Regions from separate parts of the Streptomyces sp. NPDC047014 genome, predicted to be linked through region 2. Evidence: riboswitches for the same ligand, from Rfam matches in the RefSeq annotation. Region 2 holds a riboswitch; each other region holds the start of a gene.
What was found. Region 2 has a riboswitch for thiamine pyrophosphate ahead of thiO (glycine oxidase ThiO). Riboswitches for the same ligand answer to the same signal wherever they lie in the genome.

Region 1 (6,933 bases), on a different contig from region 2:
CACACCGCATCCGACGACAAGAGCGACCAGTTCAAGAAGGGCCGCCGCTTCATGCTGAAGCTGTCGGGCGAAGCCTTCTCCGGTGGCGGAGGACTGGGCGTCGACCCCGACGTCGTCCACGCCATCGCGCGCGAGATCGCCGCGGTGGTCCGCGACGGCGCGGAGATCGCCGTCGTGATCGGCGGCGGCAACTTCTTCCGCGGTGCCGAACTCCAGCAGCGCGGCATGGACCGGGCCCGGTCCGACTACATGGGCATGCTCGGTACGGTCATGAACTGCCTCGCCCTCCAGGACTTCCTGGAGAAGGAGGGCATCGACTCCCGCGTGCAGACCGCCATCACCATGGGCCAGGTCGCGGAGCCGTACATCCCGCTGCGTGCCGTGCGCCACCTGGAGAAGGGCCGCGTGGTCATCTTCGGCGCGGGCATGGGCATGCCCTACTTCTCCACCGACACCACGGCCGCCCAGCGCGCCCTGGAGATCGACGCCGAGGCCCTGCTCATGGGCAAGAACGGTGTCGACGGGGTCTACGACTCCGACCCCAAGAAGAACCCCGACGCGGTGAAGTTCGACGCGCTGGAGTACGGCGAGGTCCTGTCCCGCGACCTCAAGGTCGCGGACGCGACCGCGATCACCCTCTGCCGGGACAACAAGCTGCCGATCCTCGTCTTCGAGCTGCTGGCCGAGGGCAATATCGCGCGCGCCGTCAAGGGTGAGAAGATCGGCACGCTCGTCAGCGACGAGGAAACCCGGGCCTGAGCGGTCCGCCGCCGGACCGGAGCCCGGACCGGCCCGCCCGCCTGAACCATCCATTCAAGACATGCAGGAGCACGTGGTGATCGAAGAAATCCTCCTCGAGGCCGAGGAGAAGATGGAGAAGGCCGTCGTCGTCGCGAAGGAGGACTTCGCCGCGATCCGCACCGGCCGTGCGCACCCCGCGATGTTCAACAAGATCGTGGCGGACTACTACGGCGCCATCACGCCCATCAACCAGCTCGCCTCCTTCGCGGTCCCCGAGCCGCGCATGGCCATCGTGACGCCGTTCGACGCGTCCGCGCTGCGCAACATCGAGCAGGCCATCCGCGACTCCGACCTCGGGGTCAACCCGAGCAACGACGGCCGGATCATCCGGGTGACCTTCCCCGAGCTGACGGGTGAGCGTCGCAAGGAGTACATCAAGGTCGCCAAGAACAAGGCCGAGGACTCCAAGGTCTCCATCCGTTCCGTGCGCCGCAAGGCCAAGGACGCCCTCGACAAGCTGGTCAAGGACAAGGAGGCCGGCGAGGACGAGGTCCGCCGCGCGGAGAAGGAGCTCGACGACACCACCGCGAAGTACGTCGCGCAGGTGGACGAGCTCCTCAAGCACAAGGAAGCCGAGCTCCTCGAAGTCTGATGAACGACTCTTCCTGGCAGCCGGAGCCGGTTCCGGCGGGTCCCGCATACGATGCGCAGGTGGGCCCTCACACTCGGCCCATGCACTTCGTGCCCGATGCCGCCGGCCGTGACTTCGACGACCGGGAAGCACGCGATCGGGGGGCCGCCTCGGACGGCGGCTCCCTCTTCCGCGCCGATACGCCGCCGCAGGAGCCCATGCCCAGCCCCCCGCCCCCGCATGCCCAGCAGCCGCAGGACTCCTCGCCTCCGCCGCCGAAGAAGCGCGCGGGACGGGACCTGCGGGCCGCGATAGGGGTCGGTGTCGGTCTCGGTGCGGTGATCTTCGCCTCGCTGCTGATCGTCAAGGCGGTCTTCGTCGGGGTGGTCGTGGTCGCGGTGGTCGTCGGCCTCTGGGAGCTGACCTCCCGGCTCCAGGAGAAGAAGGGCATCAAGGCCCCGCTGGTCCCGCTCGCGGTCGGCGGCGCCGCCATGGTCATCGCCGGGTACGTCCGCGGGGCCGAGGGCGCCTGGATCGCCATGGCCCTGACCGTGCTGGCGGTGCTGGTCTGGCGGATGACCGAGCCGCCCGAGGACTACCTCAAGGACGTCACGGCCGGCGCCTTCGCCGCGTTCTACGTGCCCTTCCTGGCCACCTTCGTCGCGATGCTGCTGACGCCGGACGACGGCCCACAGCGCGTGATCACCTTCCTGCTGCTGACCGTGGTCAGCGACACCGGGGCCTACGCGGTGGGCTGGCGCTTCGGCAAGACCAAGCTCGCGCCGCGCATCAGCCCCGGGAAGACCCGCGAGGGACTGTTCGGCGCGGTGGCCTTCGCCATGGTGGCCGGCGCGCTCTGCATGGAGTTCCTGATCGACGGCGGCGCCTGGTGGCAGGGCCTGCTGCTCGGCCTGGCGGTCGCGGTCTCCGCCACGCTGGGCGACCTGGGCGAATCGATGATCAAGCGGGACCTGGGCATCAAGGACATGGGCACCCTGCTGCCGGGGCACGGCGGCATCATGGACCGGCTGGACTCGCTGCTGCCCACCGCCCCGGTGGTGTGGCTGCTGCTGGCGGCCTTCGTCGGCACCGGCTGAGCCGGGCGGCCGGTTCCGGCGGCACCGGCCGACGGGAGCGGGTCGGGTTATCCTGGAGGGCGCGCCGCGTGATGCGGCGCGCCCTTTCCGTCCAGCGGCCGCGCCGCGGACCGGCCCTGCGACGCGCGGGGTGACCCCCACCTCGTCGTACTGAGGAGTACCGCATGGCCCCCCGTCCCGCTCCGGGTGAGCTCACCTTCGTCGCTCCCCGCGGGGTGAAGAAGCCGCCCCGGCACCTCGCCGACATGACCCCGGCCGAGCGCCGCGAGGCGGTCGCCGCGATCGGTGAGAAGCCCTTCCGGGCCAAGCAGCTCTCCCAGCACTACTTCGCCCGCTACGCGCACGACCCGGCGGAGTGGACGGACATCCCCGCGGGCTCCCGCAGCAAGCTCCAGCAGGAGCTGCTGCCCGAGCTGATGAACGTCGTCCGGCACATCTCCTGCGACGACGACACCACCCGCAAGACCCTGTGGAAGCTGCACGACGGCACGCTGGTCGAGTCCGTGCTGATGCGCTACCCCGACCGGGTCACCATGTGCATCTCCTCGCAGGCCGGCTGCGGAATGAACTGCCCGTTCTGCGCCACCGGCCAGGCGGGTCTGGACCGCAACCTGTCCACCGCCGAGATCGTGCACCAGATCGTCGACGGCATGCGCGCCCTGCGCGACGGCGAGGTCCCCGGCGGCCCGGCGCGGCTGTCGAACATCGTCTTCATGGGCATGGGCGAGCCGCTGGCCAACTACAACCGCGTCGTCGGCGCCATCCGCCGCCTGACCGACCCGGAGCCCGACGGCCTGGGCCTGTCCCAGCGCGGGATCACCGTCTCCACGGTGGGCCTGGTCCCGGCCATGCTGCGCTTCGCCGACGAGGGCTTCAAGTGCCGGCTGGCCGTCTCGCTGCACGCGCCCGACGACGAGCTGCGCGACACCCTGGTCCCGGTGAACACCCGCTGGAACGTCCGCGAGGTCCTGGACGCGGCCTGGGAGTACGCCGAGAAGTCCGGCCGCCGGATCTCCATCGAGTACGCCCTGATCCGCGACATCAACGACCAGGCGTGGCGCGGCGACCTCCTCGGCCGCCTGCTCAAGGGCAAGCGGGTGCACGTCAACCTGATCCCGCTGAACCCGACGCCCGGCTCCAAGTGGACCGCCTCGCGGCCCGAGGACGAGAAGGCGTTCGTCGAGGCGATCGCCCGGCACGGCGTGCCCGTGACCGTACGGGACACCCGCGGGCAGGAGATCGACGGCGCGTGCGGCCAGCTGGCCGCTTCGGAGCGCTAGGTTCCGATTCTGTTCGAAGCGATTCGGCCACGGGGTACCCTGTGGCCGAACCAATTTCATATTCCGACAGGGGAGCGCCACAGCGCTGAGAGTGCGGTATCCGTCATCCGCAGACCCTCTGAACCTCGCCCCGGTCATTCGGGGTAGGAAGTTCGGTCACCACTCAAGCTGTTGCGCCCTGCCCGGCGTCCGCTCCGAGAGAGCGCCGGCCAGGGCCGCGTCTTCTCCTGGACATCCCAGGAGGAATTCACCAGTGAGCACCACCAGGAAGATCGCGGGCGCCACGCTCGCGGCCGCGCTGGGCGTCACCACGCTCGGCGCCTGCGGCGGCGGCGACACCAAGGACAAGGGCGCGGGCGCGAGCGACGCCCCGAAGTCCACCACCGTCACCCTCGTCTCCCACGACTCCTTCAACGTGACCGACACGGTCCTCAAGGAGTTCGAGAGGGAGAGCGGCTACACCGTCAAGGTCCTCAAGTCCGGGGACGCGGGCACCGCGCTCAACCAGGAGATCCTGACCAAGGGCTCGCCCCGCGGCGACGTCTTCTTCGGCGTGGACAACACCCTGCTCTCCCGCGCCCTCGACAACGGGATCTTCACCCCGTACGAGGCCAAGGGCCTGGACGGGGTGAAGCCCGAGTACGTGCTCGACAAGGAGCACCGGGTCACCCCCGTCGACTCCGGCGACATCTGCGTCAACTACGACAAGGCGTACTTCGCCGACAAGAAGCTCGCCCCGCCGCAGACGCTGGACGACCTGATCAAGCCCGAGTACAAGAACCTGCTGGTCACCGAGAACGCCGCGACCTCCTCGCCCGGCCTCGGCTTCCTGCTCGCCTCCGTCGGCAAGTACGGCGAGGACGGCTGGAAGGACTACTGGGCCAAGCTCAAGGCCAACGGCGTCGAGGTCGTCGACGGCTGGGAGCAGGCGTACAACGAGCGCTTCTCCGGCTCCGCGGGCGGCAAGAAGGCCAAGGGCGACCGCCCGCTGGTCGTCTCCTACGCCTCCAGCCCCCCGGTCGAGGTGCTGTACGGGGAGCCCCAGCCGGCCGAGGCGCCCACGGGCGTCTCCACCGGCACCTGCTTCCGCCAGACCGAGTTCGCGGGCCTGCTCAAGGGCGCGAAGAACGAGGCGGGCGGCAAGGCGCTGCTGGACTTCCTGATCAGCAAGAAGTTCCAGGAGGACATGCCGCTCCAGATGTTCGTGAACCCGGTGACCAAGGACGCCGCGCTGCCGGAGCTGTTCACCAAGCACGGCGTGGTGATCGACAAGCCGGAGAACGTCACTCCGGAGAACATCGCCAAGAACCGTGAGCAGTGGGTCAAGGCGTGGACCTCGACCGTCGTGAAGTAGGCGGCACCGCAGGCAGGGGCACGGGTGCGGCGTCGGGGGGCGCCGCGCCGGGCCCCGTCCCGTCCGCGGCCGGGGGACCGCGGGCGGCGCTCGTACGGCTGGCCCTGATGGCCCTGCCGCTGGCCTTCTTCGGCCTGTTCTTCGCCTACCCGGTCACCGCGATCGTGGGCCGGGGCCTCAGGACCGACGACGGATGGCAGTTCGGCCGCTTCGGCGAGGTGCTGGGCCGGCCGGACATCGCCGGCGTGCTCTGGTTCACCACCTGGCAGGCGCTCGTGTCCACCGTGCTCACCCTGGTGATCGCGCTGCCCGGCGCCTATGTCTTCGCGCGCTTCGAGTTCCCCGGCAAGCAGCTGCTGCGAGCCGTGGTGACCGTGCCCTTCGTGCTGCCGACCGTGGTGGTCGGCTCGGCCTTCCTCGCCCTGCTGGGGCGTGGCGGGCTGCTGGACGAAACGCTCGGGGTCCGGCTCGACACCACCGTGTGGGCCATCCTCCTCGCGCACGTCTTCTTCAACTACGCCGTCGTCGTGCGCACGGTCGGCGGGCTGTGGGCCCAGCTCGACCCGCGCCAGGAGGAGGCCGCCCGGGTCCTCGGCGCCGGGCGCTTCACGGCCTGGCGGCGGGTGACCCTGCCGGCGCTGGCGCCCGTGGTGGCCGCCGCCTCGCTGATGGTCTTCCTGTTCACCTTCAGCTCCTTCGGCGTCGTGCTCATCCTCGGCGGGCCCGCCTACTCCACCCTGGAGGTGGAGGTCTACCGGCAGACCGCGCAGCTGCTGGACCTGCCGACCGCCGCCGTGCTGACGATGGTGCAGTTCGCCGCGATCGGCTCGATCCTCGCCGTGCACGCCTGGACCGTGCGCCGCCGGGAGACCGCGCTGCGGCTGGTGGACCCCGGCCGCACCACGCACCCGCCGCGCGGCTGGGCGCAGCGCAGCCTGCTCGGCGGGGTGCTGCTGACCGTCGCGCTGCTGATCGTGCTGCCGCTGGGCGTGCTCGTCGAGCGCTCCCTCGACGCCCCCGGCGGCTACGGCTTCGGCTTCTACCGGGCGCTGGGCGAAGCGGGCGCCGGGGGCGGGACCTTCCTGGTGCCGCCGCTGGAGGCGATCGGGAACTCCCTGCAGTACGCGCTGGCCGCGACCGGGATCGCCCTGTTCGTCGGCGGGCTCGCGGCCGCCGCCCTCACCCGCCGCGGCGGGGCCTTCACCCGCGGTTTCGACGCGCTGCTGATGCTGCCGCTCGGGGTGTCCGCCGTCACCGTGGGCTTCGGCTTCCTCATCACCCTGGACGAGCCGCCGCTGGATCTGCGGACCTCGTGGATCCTGGTGCCGCTGGCGCAGGCGCTGGTGGGGGTGCCCTTCGTCGTACGGACCATGCTGCCGGTCCTGCGCGCCGTCGACGGCCGCCTCCGGGAGGCCGCCGCCGTGCTCGGTGCCTCGCCGCTGCGGGCCTGGCGGGAGGTGGACCTGCCGCTGGTGCGGCGGGCGCTGCTGATCGCGGCCGGGTTCGCCTTCGCCGTCTCCCTCGGGGAGTTCGGCGCGACCGTCTTCATCGCGCGGCCGGACCGGCCGACGCTCCCGGTGGCCGTGGCGCGGCTGCTGGGGCGGGCCGGCGAGCTGAACTACGGGCAGGCGATGGCCCTGAGCACGATTCTGATGCTGGTGTGCGCGGTGTCCCTGCTGGTGCTGGAGCGACTGCGACCCGACAACACCTCCGGGGAGTTCTGATGAGCCTGCTGCGCCTGGAAGGGGTCTCGGTCCGCTTCGGCGGGAGCGCGGCCGGGCCCGCCCTGGACCGGGTGGACCTCGCGGTCGCCGAGCACGAGATCGTGTG
Region 2 (6,933 bases):
GGCATGACCTCGGGGATGATCGGGGTCTCGCAGCCGGCCTTGGCGACGCTGTCGCGCAGCCGCAGATAGGTCTCGGGATCGAAGAACATTTGGGTGATCGCATAGTCCGCGCCCGCACGGCACTTGTCCACGAAGTGCCGGATGTCCGTATCCCAGTCGGCGGACCGGGGGTGCATCTCGGGGAAGGCGGCGACGCCGACGCAGAAGTCGCCGGACTCCTTGAGCAGCCGGACGAGGTCGGCGGCGTAGTGCACGCCCTCCGGGTGCGGCACCCAGTCGCCCATGGGGTCGCCCGGCGGGTCCCCGCGCAGGGCCAGCATGTTGCGGATGCCCGCGTCGGCGAACTGGCCGATGACGTGGCGCAGCTCGGCGATCGACTGGTCCACGGCGGTGAGGTGCGCGACGGGGGTGAGGGTGGTGTCGGCGGCGATCTCCTGGGTGGCCTTGACCGTGCCGCCGCGGGTGGAGCCGCCGGCTCCGTAGGTGACGGAGACGAAGCTCGGGGAGACCGCTTCGATCCGGCGCAGCGCGTTCCAGAGGTTGCGCTCGCCCTTCTCGGTCTTGGGGGCCCAGAACTCGAAGGAGTACGAGCGCCCGGACGCGAGGAGGTCGCGGACCGTGTGTGCGCGGTCCGACCAGGTGGAAGCGGTGCCAAGGGCCATGGGGGCAGGTTAGACGCGGGCGGGCGCCCGCCGAAGCCGTGTCCGCCTTTTGGACAGCTTTTTGGACACCTGCCGGGCGCCCGGGGGCGGTCAGCCGAGCCGGGCCCGGACCCGCCCGGCCAGTTCCGCGGCGGCGGCGCCGGGGTCGGCCGCCTCGGTGAGGGCGCGGACGACCACGATCCGGTTGGCGCCCGCGTCCAGCACCTCGTCCAGATTGGTGCGGTCGATGCCGCCGATGGCGAACCAGGGGCGGTCCTGCTCCAGGGAGGCCGCGTACCGGACGAGGTCCAGGCCGGGGGCGTGCCGTCCGGGCTTGGTGGGGGTGGGCCAGCAGGGGCCGGTGCAGAAGTAGTCCACGCCGGGCTCGGCGGCGGCCGCGGCCACCTCGGACTCGGCGTGGCAGGAGCGGCCGATCAGCACCTGTCCGCCGAGGATCGCGCGGGCGGCGGGGACGGGGATGTCGCCCTGGCCGAGGTGCAGGACGTCGGAGCCGATGGCGTGCGCGACGTCGGCCCGGTCGTTCACGGCGAGCAGCTTGCCGTGGCGGCGGGCGGCCTCGGCGAAGACCTGGAGGTGTTCCAGTTCCTCGCCCGCCTCCATGCCCTTGTCGCGGAGCTGGACGATGTCGACGCCGCCCGCGAGGACGGCGTCGAGGAACGCGGGGAGGTCGCCCTGCCGCTTGCGGGCGTCCGTGCACAGGTAGAGCCGGGCGTCGGACAGCTGCATGGAAGGTACCCCCCGTGGTGGACGGCGGTGCGCGGGCCGGCGAGGGCCCGCGCACCGCCGTGTGGAGCGGATGCGTAGCGCGTCAGAGGGCGAGCGCCTGGGCGCGGCGCTTCACCTCCGTGCCGCGATTCTCGCTCAGCGCCTGGGCGGGGGTGCCCGGCAGGGTCGGGTCCGGGGTGAACAGCCACTCCAGCATCTCCTCGTCGGAGAAGCCGTCGTCGCGCAGGACGGTCAGCAGACCGACGAGCCCCTTGACCACCTTGTCGCCGTCGATGAAGGGGGCGGGCACCTGCAGGGCGCGGTTCTCGCCCCGGCGGACGGCGATGAGCTGGCCCTCCTTGACCATCTGGCGGACCCGCGTCACCTCGATGTCCAGCATCTCCGCGATGTCGGGGAGGTACAGCCAGTCGGGGACGAGGGAATCGATCTTTACGTCAATCTCGGTCACAGGCCAAGCCTGCCACCTCCCGCCGACAGCCGGTACCCGGGCGGCCCGTCCGTGGCGGGAGGCCCGGGACGGGCCGGTCGTACGGGGTCAGGCGAGGGCGGATTTCAGCGGGACGGCCGGGTCGGCCGCCCTGGCCGGGTCCAGCGGGCGGGCCGTCTCGATGAGCCTGCGGCCCTGCGCCAGGTCCCGGGGCCGGCCCACGGCGAGGACGGCCACCAGGGCGCCGTCCTTGAGCCAGCACACCGACCAGGCGTCCTGCGCCGGGTCGCCGCGCCGGATCAGGGTGTCGGCCCCGGCGTGGTGGCCGGCGTACTGCACGAAGCGGCCGAACTGCTCCGACCAGAAGTAGGGCACCGGGTCGTAGGCGGCGGCCGGCTCCCCCGCCAGGATGTTCGCCGCGACGGCCCGCGGGCCCTGGAGGGCGTTGTCCCAGTGGTGCACGAGCAGCCGGGCGCCGTAGCGGGCGGAGGGGAAGGAGGCGCAGTCCCCGACCGCGTACACCCCGGGCAGGGAGGTACGCAGCCAGGCGTCGGCGGTGACCGAGCCGTCCGGCCCGAGCTGCACCCCGGAGCCGGCCAGCCAGTCGGTGGCGGGCCGCGCGCCGATGCCCACGACGACGGCGTCGGCGGGCAGGGCGCGGCCGTCCGCGAGGAGGACCCGGCCCTCCTCGACGGCGGCCACCCGCGCGCCGGTGACCAGCTCGGCGCCGGCCGCCCCGTACCAGCCGGCCATCGCGTCGGCCACCTCGGCCGGCATCGCCCCCGCGAGCACCTGCCCGGCGGCCTCGACCACGGTCACCGCGCAGCCCGCCTCGCGGGCGGCGGTGGCGAACTCGGCTCCGATCCAGCCCGCGCCGACGACCACGACCCGGGCGGCGGCGGCGAGGACCGGGCGCAGCCGGGCCGCGTCGTCCAGGGTGCGCAGCAGGTGGACGCCGGGCACGCCCTCGGCGCCGGGCAGGGTCAGGGGCTGCGCTCCGGTCGCCAGCACCAGGACCTCGTACGGGACGGGACCCGCGGCGGTGTCCAGGACGCGGTCGGCGGGCCGCAGGCCGGTGACGTCGGTGCCGAGGCGCAGGCCGATGCCGAGGGCGTCGAAGTCCACGTCGAAGGCGGAGTCCTCGGCCTTGCCGAGCAGCACCGCCTTGGACAGCGGGGGCCGGTCGTAGGGCTGGTGGGGTTCGGCCCCCAGCAGGGTCACGGGGCCTTCGAATCCCTGTTCGCGCAGGGCGACCGCGGTCTGCACCCCGGCCATTCCGGCGCCGACGATCACCACGCCGGGCTGATTCTGTTGCGTCTGCTCGCTCACGCCGCCAGCCTACTTAGCTGACGCTCCGTCAGGAACAGGTGCCGCCTTACCGGCCGTCCACCACCGGGATAGTCTGGCCACCGTACCTATCGCGGGAGTCCGGCGCACCGGGCTGAGAGGGAGGCTGGCCGGCCTCCGACCGTACGAACCTGATCCGGGTCATGCCGGCGAAGGGAGGGGCTGGACGCCCATGCACTCATCTCGGAAGGGATCCGGCCGGGGATCCGACGTGCTCGTCATCGGCGGCGGGATCATCGGCCTGGTCACCGCCTGGCAGGCCGCCCGGCGCGGACTGGCCACCGTACTCGCCGACCCGGCGCCCGGCGGCGGAGCCGCCCAGGTCGCGGCCGGCATGCTCGCCCCCGTCACCGAACTCCACTACGGCGAGGAAGCCCTCCTCGGCCTCGGACTGGCCTCCGCCGAGCGCTACCCGCGGTTCGCCGCCGAGCTGTCCGAAGCCTCCGGGGGCATCGACATCGGCTACCGCGCCTGCGGCACCCTCGCCGTCGCCCTCGACGCCGACGACCGCCTCCACCTGCGCGAACTGCACGCCCTCCAGCTGCGCTGCGGCCTGGAGTCCACCTGGCTCACCGGCCGCGAATGCCGCCGCCTGGAGCCCATGCTCGCCCCGGGCGTCCGCGGGGGCCTGCGCGTCGACGGCGACCACCAGGTCGACCCGCGCCGGCTCGCCGCCGCCCTGCTGGCCGCCTGCGAGCGGGCCGGGGTCACCCTGCACCGGGCCGCCGCCGAACAGCTGGTCACCGCCGGGGACCGGGCCCGCGGCGCCCTCCTCGACGACGGTACGGAGCTCCGCGCCGACCAGGTGGTCCTCGCCGCGGGCTCCCTCAGCGGCCGCCTCGCGGGGCTGCCCGCCGAGGTGCTGCCGCCCGTACGGCCGGTGAAGGGGCAGGTGCTGCGGCTGGCGGTGCCCGCCGCGTACGCCCCGTTCCTGTCGCGGACCGTGCGGGCCGTCGTCCGGGGCAGCCACGTGTACCTCGTACCGCGCGAGAACGGCGAGCTCGTCATCGGGGCCACCAGCGAGGAACTGGGCTGGGACACCACCGTCACCGCGGGCGGGGTCTACGAACTCCTGCGCGACGCCCACGAGCTGGTCCCCGGCATCACCGAACTCCCGCTCACCGAGACCCGGGCCGGTCTGCGCCCCGGCTCCCCCGACAACGCCCCGCTGCTGGGGCCGACCGAGCTGCCGGGCCTGCACCTGGCCACCGGGCACTACCGCAACGGGGTGCTGCTGACCCCGCTCACCGGCGAGGTGATGGCCGGGCTGCTGGCCACCGGCGAACTCCCGGAGATCGCGCACCCCTTCACCCCGCTCCGCTTCTCCGCCGCACACCAGGAGTCGTACGCATGACCATCTCCGTCAACGGCGAGCCGCGCGAGGTCGCGGCCGGCACCACCCTCGACACGGTGGTCGCCACCCTGACCGCCGCCCCCTCCGGGGTGGCGGCGGCCCTCAACGAGACCGTGGTCCCGCGCGGGCAGTGGCCGGCCACCGTCGTGGACGACGGCGACCGGGTGGAGATCCTGACCGCGGTGCAGGGGGGCTGAGCGGCATGGCGGACGACCTGTTCACCCTCGGCGGCCGGACCTTCACCTCCCGCCTGATCATGGGCACCGGCGGAGCGCCGAGCCTCGACGTACTCGAACGCGCCCTGGTCGCGTCCGGCACCGAACTCACCACCGTGGCCATGCGCCGCCTGGACCCGACGGTGCGCGGATCCGTCCTGTCCGTGCTCACCAAGCTCGGCATCTCCGTCCTGCCGAACACGGCCGGCTGCTACACGGCGGGCGAGGCCGTGCTCACGGCGCGGCTCGCGCGGGAGGCGCTGGGCACGGACTGGATCAAGCTGGAGGTGGTCGCGGACGAACGCACCCTCCTGCCCGACGGAGTGGAGCTGCTGGACGCCGCCGAGATCCTGGTGGACGAGGGCTTCACGGTGCTCCCGTACACCAACGACGACCCGGTGCTGGCGCGCAAACTGGAGGACGTGGGCTGCGCGGCGATCATGCCGCTCGGCTCCCCCATCGGCTCGGGCATGGGCATCCGCAACCCGCACAACTTCGAGCTGATCGCGGAGCGGGCGGGGGTCCCGGTGATCCTGGACGCGGGCGCGGGCACGGCCTCGGACGCGGCCCTCGCGATGGAACTGGGCTGCGCGGCGGTGATGCTGGCCTCGGCGGTGACCCGCGCCCAGGACCCGGCCCTGATGGCCTCGGCCATGCGCGACGCGGTCACGGCGGGCCGCCAGGCCCACCGCGCGGGCCGCATCCCCCAACGCCGCTTCGCCGAACCGTCGTCGCCGGTGGGGGGCCGGGCACGGCTGGACCTGGAGCGGCCGGCGTTTTGAGGGGTGGGGGGCTTCGGTGGGCGGGAGCCGCGCGGGCGGCATCAGAGTGACGTTCGGGGGTTTCCCGTCAGTCCTATCGTCTCTCCGTGGCGGGCCGGTCCCTCAAGGGCGCTCCTACGTCGCGTCGCTACGCGATGGCCTACGGCCACCCTTGACCGACCGCCCCGCCACGGAAATCCGAAAGACTGCCGGGAAACCCCCGAAGGAACGGGCCGGAGGATCCGTTCCAGAGTCGGGGCGGCCCATCTGTCCGGGCGAAGCCCGGGGCGCGACTGATCGCTACGCGCTTCTCCAAGACGGCGACTGCGAGTCGCCCTGGGCTGGACATAGGCCGCCACTAATCGCTACGCGCTCCTGCCGGACGGCGACTGCGAACTCCCGTGGCTGGACATAAGCCGCCACCAATCGCTACGCGCTCCTGCCGGACGGCGACAGCGGGCTGTTGGGGGCTGGACATAGGCCGCAAGCGATCTCTACTCGCTTCTCCGAGACGGCGGGTGCGGCGCGTGGGGGCAGACACGGACTGAGTTCGGGTGGGCGGTACCTGCGGGGGCGGTCAGGCGTCGAAGTCGTATTCCAGGACGTATGAGGCGGAGTCCAGGGTCATTTCGTTGACCTCGACCGCGCGGCCGTTCTCCGCGAAGGCCGTGCGGACGATCTGGAGCACGGGTGTGCCCGTGGCGAGTGCGAGGCGGTCGGTTTCGTCGGCCGAGGGCATGCGCGAGCGGATCTCCTCGCGAAAGTGGACGGGGCCGTGCCCCAGGTCGGCCAGGCGGGCATACGTACCACCCGGGCCGGTGTCGGTCCGGGTGATGGGGGAATCGGCGACGATGTCCGCCGGCAGGTAGGACGCCGCGAAGAGCACCGGCTTGCCGTCGAGTACGAAACGTCGGCTGCGGGCCCAGACCTGGGTGCCGGGCGTGACCCCGAGGGCGTTGGCGACGGGGTCGCTGGCCGCCACTTCGTGGACGTCGATCTGATCGACGACGAGTTCGCGGTCCTCCGATTCGACCGACCAGATCGAGCGTCCCGATCCCCACTGCTCCTGCGCCAGCCGCTCGATTCCGCGTCTGAGCAGGGGTTGGAAGGTACGGACGAAGACGCCGGCGCCCTTGCGGGCTTGGGCGAGACCTTCGTACTGGAGCACGCCGAGTGCCTGGCGCGCGGTCATGCGCGCGACGTTGTACGTGGCCATGAGGTCGTTCTCACCGGGCAGCCGATCGCCCGGACCGTATTCGCCCGATGTGATCGCTTTCCTCAGCTCGCCAGCGATCCGCTGGTACTTCGGCTGCTGGCCACTCATGAAGACCCCCTCTCCTCTCTAGACACCCTAGATCGAGAGCGTGGCCAACTCATGCACCTCGTTCGGGTGGAATCCAGGGGACATCTCTAGAGATCTGTTGACGAAGGGCCGCCACAT
Region 3 (6,933 bases), on a different contig from region 2:
GACGGAGACGCTGCGGGACTTCCGGGTGCCAGTCACCGAACCCGCGGCCTACCCCGCGCCCACCGGACTGCCCGGCGAGGGCTCCGCGTACGGCGAGGCGCCGGTGTACGGCGAATACCCCGCCTACTACGAGGCCGGCACCCCCGGCGTACCGGCCCAACCCGGCGTGCCGGCCCAGCCCGGCGTGCCGCCGCAGCCCGGCTACGCGCCGCCGCCCGCCGCGCCGCCCGCGCCCCCCGCCCCTCACCGCGATCCGCGCCGCGAGGAGCACCCGCACGGGCACGCCCAGGACCCCGCGCACGGCCACCCGGCGCACGCGAGCGTCCAGGGCCCGGAGGAGGAAGAGCCCGAGGGCTACACGCCGACCTTCCGCGACCTGCCCGTCATCGGCCGCGGTGCCCTCGGCGGCCCCGGCGACACCGTCCAGGTCCAGTACGTCCCCCAGGACGCCGCGGCCTCCGGTCCGGGCCCGCTGTACGTCGTCGGTGACGTCCACGGCTACCTCGACGAGCTCGTCGCCGAACTGCACGCCCAGGGCCTGATCGACACCGAGGGCCGCTGGTCCGCGGGCAACGCCCGGCTGTGGTTCCTCGGCGACTTCACCGACCGCGGTCCGGACGGCATCGGCGTCATCGACCTCGTCATGCGGCTGTCCGCCGAGGCGGCGGCCGCCGGCGGCTACTGCAAGGCCCTGATGGGCAATCACGAGCTGCTGCTCATCGGCGCCAAGCGCTTCGGTGACACCCCCGTCGTCTCCGGTGCCGGCACCGCCACCTTCCAGGCCGCCTGGCTCCTCAACGGCGGCCAGCGCACCGACATGGAGCGCCTGCAGGACGTCCACCTCCAGTGGATGTCCCGCCTGGACGCGGCCGTCCTGGAGGAGGGCCACCTGCTGCTGCACTCCGACACCACGGCCTACCTCGACTACGGCGACTCCGTCGAGGACGTCAACGACACCATCCACGAGCTCCTCAACCGCGGTGACGTCGACATCACCTGGGACCTCTTCCGCAAGTTCACCAAGCGGTTCGCCTTCCGCGACGAGGAGACCGGCCCGCAGGCGGTGCGCGAACTGCTCGACACCTACGGCGGCAGTCGCGTCGTGCACGGCCACAGCCCCATCCCGTACCTGCTGGGCGAGGTGGGCACCGAGGACGGCGACGACGCGCGCGGACCCGAGGCGGTGGACGGCCCGCACGTGTACGCCGACGGGCTCGCCATCGCCATGGACGGCGGCGTGACGATGGCCGGCAAACTGCTTGTCGTACAACTCCCGCTGAGCGACTGAGGGCTCACGGAGCGGGGTATTTCCGGAAAGCCCCTGTCACCGCGTGGTGGGGGCGCTCTACCATCGCTCTATCCGTAGCAGGCTCTCCTCCGTTCAGGCCGGTCGCCCGGGGTCTACGCGGGCATACCGGCTTCCACGGAGCATCGGGGGATGCACATGACCAGCGCTCCGCACCTGCTGACCGAAGACCGACCGGAATTCGACCGGCTGCTCGACGAGGCCCTGCGCGCCGCGAGTGAACGGCCCGAGCTCGCCACCCTCGGCGAGCGGCTGAACGCCGAGCAGCTGCGCACCATGGCCCAGGGCGCCAGCGCCCTGCTGGTGGCCGCGGCCGCCGCCGAGTACGGGCACTACGTGAAGATCCGCGGGGAGCGGCGCGAGGAACTGCTCCTGGGGCCCGCCGCGGCCTCCGCCGGCGGGGACGAGGACGAGGAGCGGGGCGGTGGCGGAGGGGCGGGGATCAGCGCCGTGGTCGCGGTGCTGGCGCCGGTCCTGGCCGGGACCGCCATGCTCATCTTCCTGCTGGTGGGCTACATCCTGAAGATGATCGAGCCCGAACCGGCCTTCGCGGAGACGATGCTGACGGCGGGTTGGCTGTTCGGCGCGCTGACGGCCGCGGCCCTGCTCTGCGCGGTCATCGGGCTGCTGGTGACGGCGGTCCGCAACAGCGCGACCGAGGTGGCGGCGGACGAGACCGAGGCCGTACCGGACGAGGTGGCGCGGGCCCGCGAGGCATGGCGGCACGCGCTGCTCGAACGCGGCATCATCCCCTTCCTGCGAGACGCCCTGGCCGACCCGAGCGCGGGCCCGGGCTTCCCGACCCCGCGCACCCCGGAGGCCGGGCGCATCCCGAGCCTGGGCTACACCCGCCCCGACTTCACCAGCCCGGGCTCCGCCTCGGAAAGCCCCCGCCCGGGCTACACCCCGCCGGACTTCACCAGCCCGGACTTCGGCGGCCCGGAACGCGAACCCCAGTAGGAGAACAGGGCTCCGGGGGGCGTGGCCTCCCGGAGCCCCGCCCCCCGTCGGCCGTGCTCAGTCCGCCAGGGGCAGGTAGACGCGGTTGCCCGAGGCGGCGAATTCCGCGGACTTCTCCGCCATGCCCGCCTGGATCTCGTCCGCCTTCAGGTCGCCGCCGTGTTCGCGGCGGATGTCCTGGGAGATCTTCATCGAGCAGAACTTCGGGCCGCACATCGAGCAGAAGTGCGCCGTCTTGGCCGGCTCGGCGGGCAGGGTCTCGTCGTGGAACTCACGGGCCGTGTCCGGGTCGAGGGCCAGGTTGAACTGGTCCTCCCAGCGGAACTCGAAGCGGGCGTCGGAGAGCGCGTCGTCCCACTCCTGGGCGCCCGGGTGGCCCTTGGCGAGGTCCGCCGCGTGCGCCGCGATCTTGTAGGTGATCACGCCGGTCTTGACGTCGTCCCGGTTCGGCAGGCCCAGGTGCTCCTTGGGCGTGACGTAGCAGAGCATCGCCGTGCCCCACCAGGCGATCATCGCGGCGCCGATGCCCGAGGTGATGTGGTCGTAGGCGGGCGCGACGTCCGTGGTCAGCGGGCCGAGGGTGTAGAACGGCGCCTCCTCGCAGATCTCCTGCTGGAGGTCGATGTTCTCCTTGATCTTGTGCATCGGGACATGCCCCGGGCCCTCGATCATCGTCTGCACGTTGTGGCGCTTGGCGATCGTGTTCAGCTCGCCCAGCGTCTTCAGCTCCGCGAACTGAGCCGCGTCGTTGGCGTCCGCGATGGAGCCGGGCCGCAGCCCGTCACCCAGCGAGTACGTGACGTCGTACGCCGCGAGGATCTCGCACAGCTCCTCGAAGTTCGTGTAGAGGAAGTTCTCCTTGTGGTGCGCGAGGCACCACGCGGCCATGATCGAGCCGCCGCGCGAGACGATGCCGGTCTTGCGGCGGGCGGTCAGCGGCACGTACGGCAGCAGCACGCCCGCGTGGACGGTCATGTAGTCGACGCCCTGCTCGGCCTGCTCGATGACCGTGTCCTTGTAGATCTCCCAGGTCAGGTCCTCGGCGCGGCCGTCGACCTTTTCGAGTGCCTGGTAGAGCGGCACGGTGCCGATCGGGACCGGGGAGTTGCGCAGCACCCACTCGCGCGTGGTGTGGATGTTGCGGCCCGTGGACAGGTCCATGACCGTGTCGGCGCCCCACTTGGTCGCCCAGGTCATCTTGTCCACTTCCTCCTCGATGGAGGAGGTGACGGCGGAGTTGCCGATGTTGGCGTTGACCTTCACCAGGAAGCGCTTGCCGATGATCATCGGCTCGATCTCCGGGTGGTTCACGTTCGCCGGAAGCACCGCGCGACCTGCGGCGATCTCCTCGCGCACGACCTCGGGGGAGACGTTCTCGCGGATCGCGACGTACTCCATCTCCGGGGTGATCTCGCCCCGGCGCGCGTACGCGAGCTGCGTGACGGCGGCGCCGCCCCGGCCCCGGCGGGGCAGCCGCGGCCGGCCCGGGAAGACCGCGTCGAGGTTCTTGAGGCCGCCGCGCGGCGAGGTGTGCTTGATGCCGTCGTCCTCGGGGCGCACGGGACGGCCCGCGTACTCCTCGGTGTCGCCGCGGCTGATGATCCAGTTCTCGCGCAGCGGGGCGAGGCCGCGCCGTACGTCGGTCTCGATCTGCGGGTCGGTGTACGGACCTGACGTGTCGTAGAGCGTCACGTCCTTGCCGTTGGTGAGGTGGACCTGGCGGACGGGCACCCGGAGGTCGGGCCGGGAACCCGCCAGGTAGCCCTTGTGCCAGCCCGGCTGGCGCTCGGTGCGGTCGTCGGCTTCCGTGCCGACGGCAGGCGTGCGTGCGTCCTGAATGGTCATAAGACCTGATCTCCCTACGCCGGCATTACCCGGTAACAGGTTCGGCGGTCGACGCAGCCTCCTCCCGTACGCATCCGTGATGCCCGTACGGTGATCAGCGCCCTCTCAGCCCGGTGCTCCGAGCTCCCGCGTTGTGCAAAGTAGCCCCCACGCTAGCGTCATCCATGGCGTGCTGAACAGTGGGCCCCCTCATCTCTTGCGATGATCTGCTGGTGACGCCCTCCCCGCAGCCTCCCATCGAGCCCACGGAACACAGCGACCACTCCGGTCACGCACACGCGGACCACGGCCCTTCCCCCGGCCCCGTCCCCGCCCCCGCGCAGCCCCACGGACACAGCCACGGGCACGGGCACAGCCACGGCCCCGCCGCCCCCGTCTCGAAGCACCTGCGCAAGGTGATCGCGGCCGTGCTGATCCCCTTCGCCACCGCCGTCTTCGTCGGCATGGCCGTGCTCTGGCCCGGCGGCGCCCCCGGCCACGAGCGCACGGGAGTCGGCTTCGACCGGCAGACCCAGCAGGCCAAGGTGGTCGCGCTGGAGCAGGTCGACTGCAAGTCCGTGAACGCCGCGCAGGTCCCGCCCACGAGCGAGGTGTCCACGCCCTCCGGCCGCGAGGCCCGCGCCGCGCAGACCGGCGACTGCAAGAAGGCGACGGTCGAGATCGGCACCGGCCCGGACAAGGGCCGCACCTTCGTGGAGATCGTCCAGCCGGGCGCGCCGCGGCAGTTGGCGGACGGCCAGGAGGTGGTGGTGGCGTACGCCCCCGACGCGCCCCGCGACCTCCAGTACTCGGTCATCGACGTGAACCGGAAGCTGCCCCTCGCCGTCCTCGCCGGCATCTTCGCGCTGGCGGTGGTCCTCGTCGGCCGGATGCGCGGGGTGTTCGCGCTGATCGCGCTGGTGGTCAGCTTCGGCGTGCTGACCCTCTTCATCCTGCCCGCCATCCTCCAGGGTTCGAACCCGCTGGTGGTGGCGGTGGTCGGGGCGAGCGCCATCATGCTGATCGCGCTCTACATGTGCCATGGGCTGACGGCCCGTACCTCCGTGGCGGTCCTCGGCACGCTCGTCTCGCTGCTGCTCATCGGGCTGCTGGGCTCGGTGTTCATCGACTGGGCGTTCCTCACCGGCAACACCGACGACAACACCGGTCTCATCCACGGGCTCTACCCGGAGATCGACATGAGCGGCCTGCTGCTCGCGGGTGTGATCATCGGATCGCTCGGTGTGCTGGACGATGTGACGGTCACCCAGACCTCGGCCGTCTGGGAGCTGCACCAGGCCGATTCCACACTGGGGCCCCGCGGCCTCTACCGGGCGGCCATCCGGATCGGGCGCGACCACATCGCCTCGGTGGTCAACACCCTGGTGCTGGCCTACGCGGGCGCCGCGCTGCCGCTGCTCCTGCTCTTCTCCATCGCCAACAGCAGCATGGGGGCCGTCGCGAACAGCGAGCTGGTCGCGGTGGAGATCGTACGGACCCTCGTGGGCTCGATCGGCCTGGTCGCCTCGGTCCCGGTGACGACGGCGCTGGCCGCGCTGGTGGTCTCGGCCGACCGGCCGGAGTCCCGGACCGCCGCTCCGGCCGCGGGACCGGTGCGCGGCGGCCGGGGCCGGCGGCGCAAGCGCTGAGCGCTCTCCTCAGGGGTGTTCTGCTCAGCCGGCGTTCTACCGGTCGGCGTTCTCGCCAGCCGGCGTTCTCGCCAGCCGGTGTTCTCGCCAACCGGTGTTCTCGCCAACCGGCCTTCTGCTCAGCCGGCGTTCTGCTCGTTCTGCCGCGCCTCGGCGAGGATCTTGCCCAGCGCCTCGTCGAGGTTCTCCTCGAAGTCGCCGGTGTTGCGCTCCTGTCCGAGCGGAACGATCCGGTCGGTGCGGTCGAGGAACGCGACGAGCGGCGCGGCGCTGGCGCGGAACAGCGCCCGGTCGCCGCCGACCTGAAGTCTGATGTGGACGTCGGACAGCTCCTCGGGATCGGTGGGCGCGATGTGCACATCGCCGTCACCGCAGGGCTTGTTGATGCCGTCGAGCAGCAGCTCGCGGCCGAACGCCCAGGTCACGGGCGCGTCTCCGGGAAGGTGGAAGGTCAGGCGGACTGCGTAGGGATCACGGGCGTCGTACCGGAGTTCCACCGGAATCCGGAACGAGAGCTCCTCGGAAACGAGGAAACTCATCATGACTTCTGCCTGTACCGACTCGCGCATTGCCTACCCCGCTGTAGTGGAAGTGGCCAGGAATGATCCCCCAGGCTCCTCTTGACAAGAGTGGTGTAAGTGGATGCAGATCACAAGGAGTGAGTTTTCAGATACTGATAGAGAAGGAGAGGGTGCTCAACAGCGCGCCTACTTCACTCTGTAGTCGTTTGACTACATAGGGCAACCGCTCTTGCTGGTGCAGGGGTAGGGAAATGGCCATGGTCGCGGCCGCGTCCCCCGCTGTGATGGGAAGCGCGGCGCATACCGTGCCCAGGGCATATTCCTGGCGTTCGGTCACTGTCTGCATCGGCCCGAGGCTCCCGATCCGGTTTTCCAGGGCCCGCAGATCCCGCACCGTATAAGGGGTGATCGCCTCGACCGGATGACGGTCGAAATACTCCCTGCGCGTCTTCTCGTCGAGCTGTCCGAGCAGGCACTGCCCGATGGCGTGCGCGTGGCCGGTCTCGCGGAAGTCGGCCCACTCCTCGCAGGCGGGGGTGGCCGGGGTGTCGGAGACGCCGACCACCTCGATCTCACCCTCGCGGTAGACCGCGAAGTAGACGGGCGCCCCGACCGCGTCGCGGAAGTGCGCGAGGGAGTCGAGGATCATGCTGCGACGTTTCTGCTGTAGTCC

Region 1: another riboswitch for thiamine pyrophosphate. It lies ahead of ABZ873_RS11925 (thiamine ABC transporter substrate-binding protein); the one in region 2 lies ahead of thiO (glycine oxidase ThiO).
Region 3: another riboswitch for thiamine pyrophosphate. It lies ahead of thiC (phosphomethylpyrimidine synthase ThiC); the one in region 2 lies ahead of thiO (glycine oxidase ThiO).

The regions. Positions count from the first base shown of each region.
Region 1 covers NZ_JBEYVX010000014.1:89,896-96,828, reverse strand. The annotation lists gene pyrH (UMP kinase) at 1-759, shown strand, start outside; gene frr (ribosome recycling factor) at 836-1,393, shown strand; gene ABZ873_RS11935 (phosphatidate cytidylyltransferase) at 1,393-2,469, shown strand; gene rlmN (23S rRNA (adenine(2503)-C(2))-methyltransferase RlmN) at 2,634-3,749, shown strand; TPP riboswitch at 3,808-3,917, shown strand; gene ABZ873_RS11925 (thiamine ABC transporter substrate-binding protein) at 4,003-5,103, shown strand; gene ABZ873_RS11920 (iron ABC transporter permease) at 5,211-6,827, shown strand; gene ABZ873_RS11915 (ABC transporter ATP-binding protein) at 6,827-6,933, shown strand, end outside.
Region 2 covers NZ_JBEYVX010000086.1:771-7,703, reverse strand. The annotation lists gene metF (methylenetetrahydrofolate reductase [NAD(P)H]) at 1-662, opposite strand, end outside; gene thiE (thiamine phosphate synthase) at 753-1,388, opposite strand; gene ABZ873_RS28775 (Rv2175c family DNA-binding protein) at 1,471-1,836, opposite strand; gene ABZ873_RS28770 (FAD-dependent oxidoreductase) at 1,924-3,090, opposite strand; TPP riboswitch at 3,226-3,337, shown strand; gene thiO (glycine oxidase ThiO) at 3,335-4,516, shown strand; gene thiS (sulfur carrier protein ThiS) at 4,513-4,713, shown strand; gene ABZ873_RS28755 (thiazole synthase) at 4,719-5,513, shown strand; gene ABZ873_RS28750 (GntR family transcriptional regulator) at 6,070-6,816, opposite strand.
Region 3 covers NZ_JBEYVX010000005.1:117,316-124,248, forward strand. The annotation lists gene ABZ873_RS05135 (metallophosphoesterase) at 1-1,288, shown strand, start outside; gene ABZ873_RS05140 (hypothetical protein) at 1,439-2,266, shown strand; gene thiC (phosphomethylpyrimidine synthase ThiC) at 2,324-4,111, opposite strand; TPP riboswitch at 4,106-4,251, opposite strand; gene ABZ873_RS05150 (YibE/F family protein) at 4,291-5,739, shown strand; gene ABZ873_RS05155 (SsgA family sporulation/cell division regulator) at 5,859-6,308, opposite strand; gene ABZ873_RS05160 (helix-turn-helix domain-containing protein) at 6,406-6,933, opposite strand, start outside.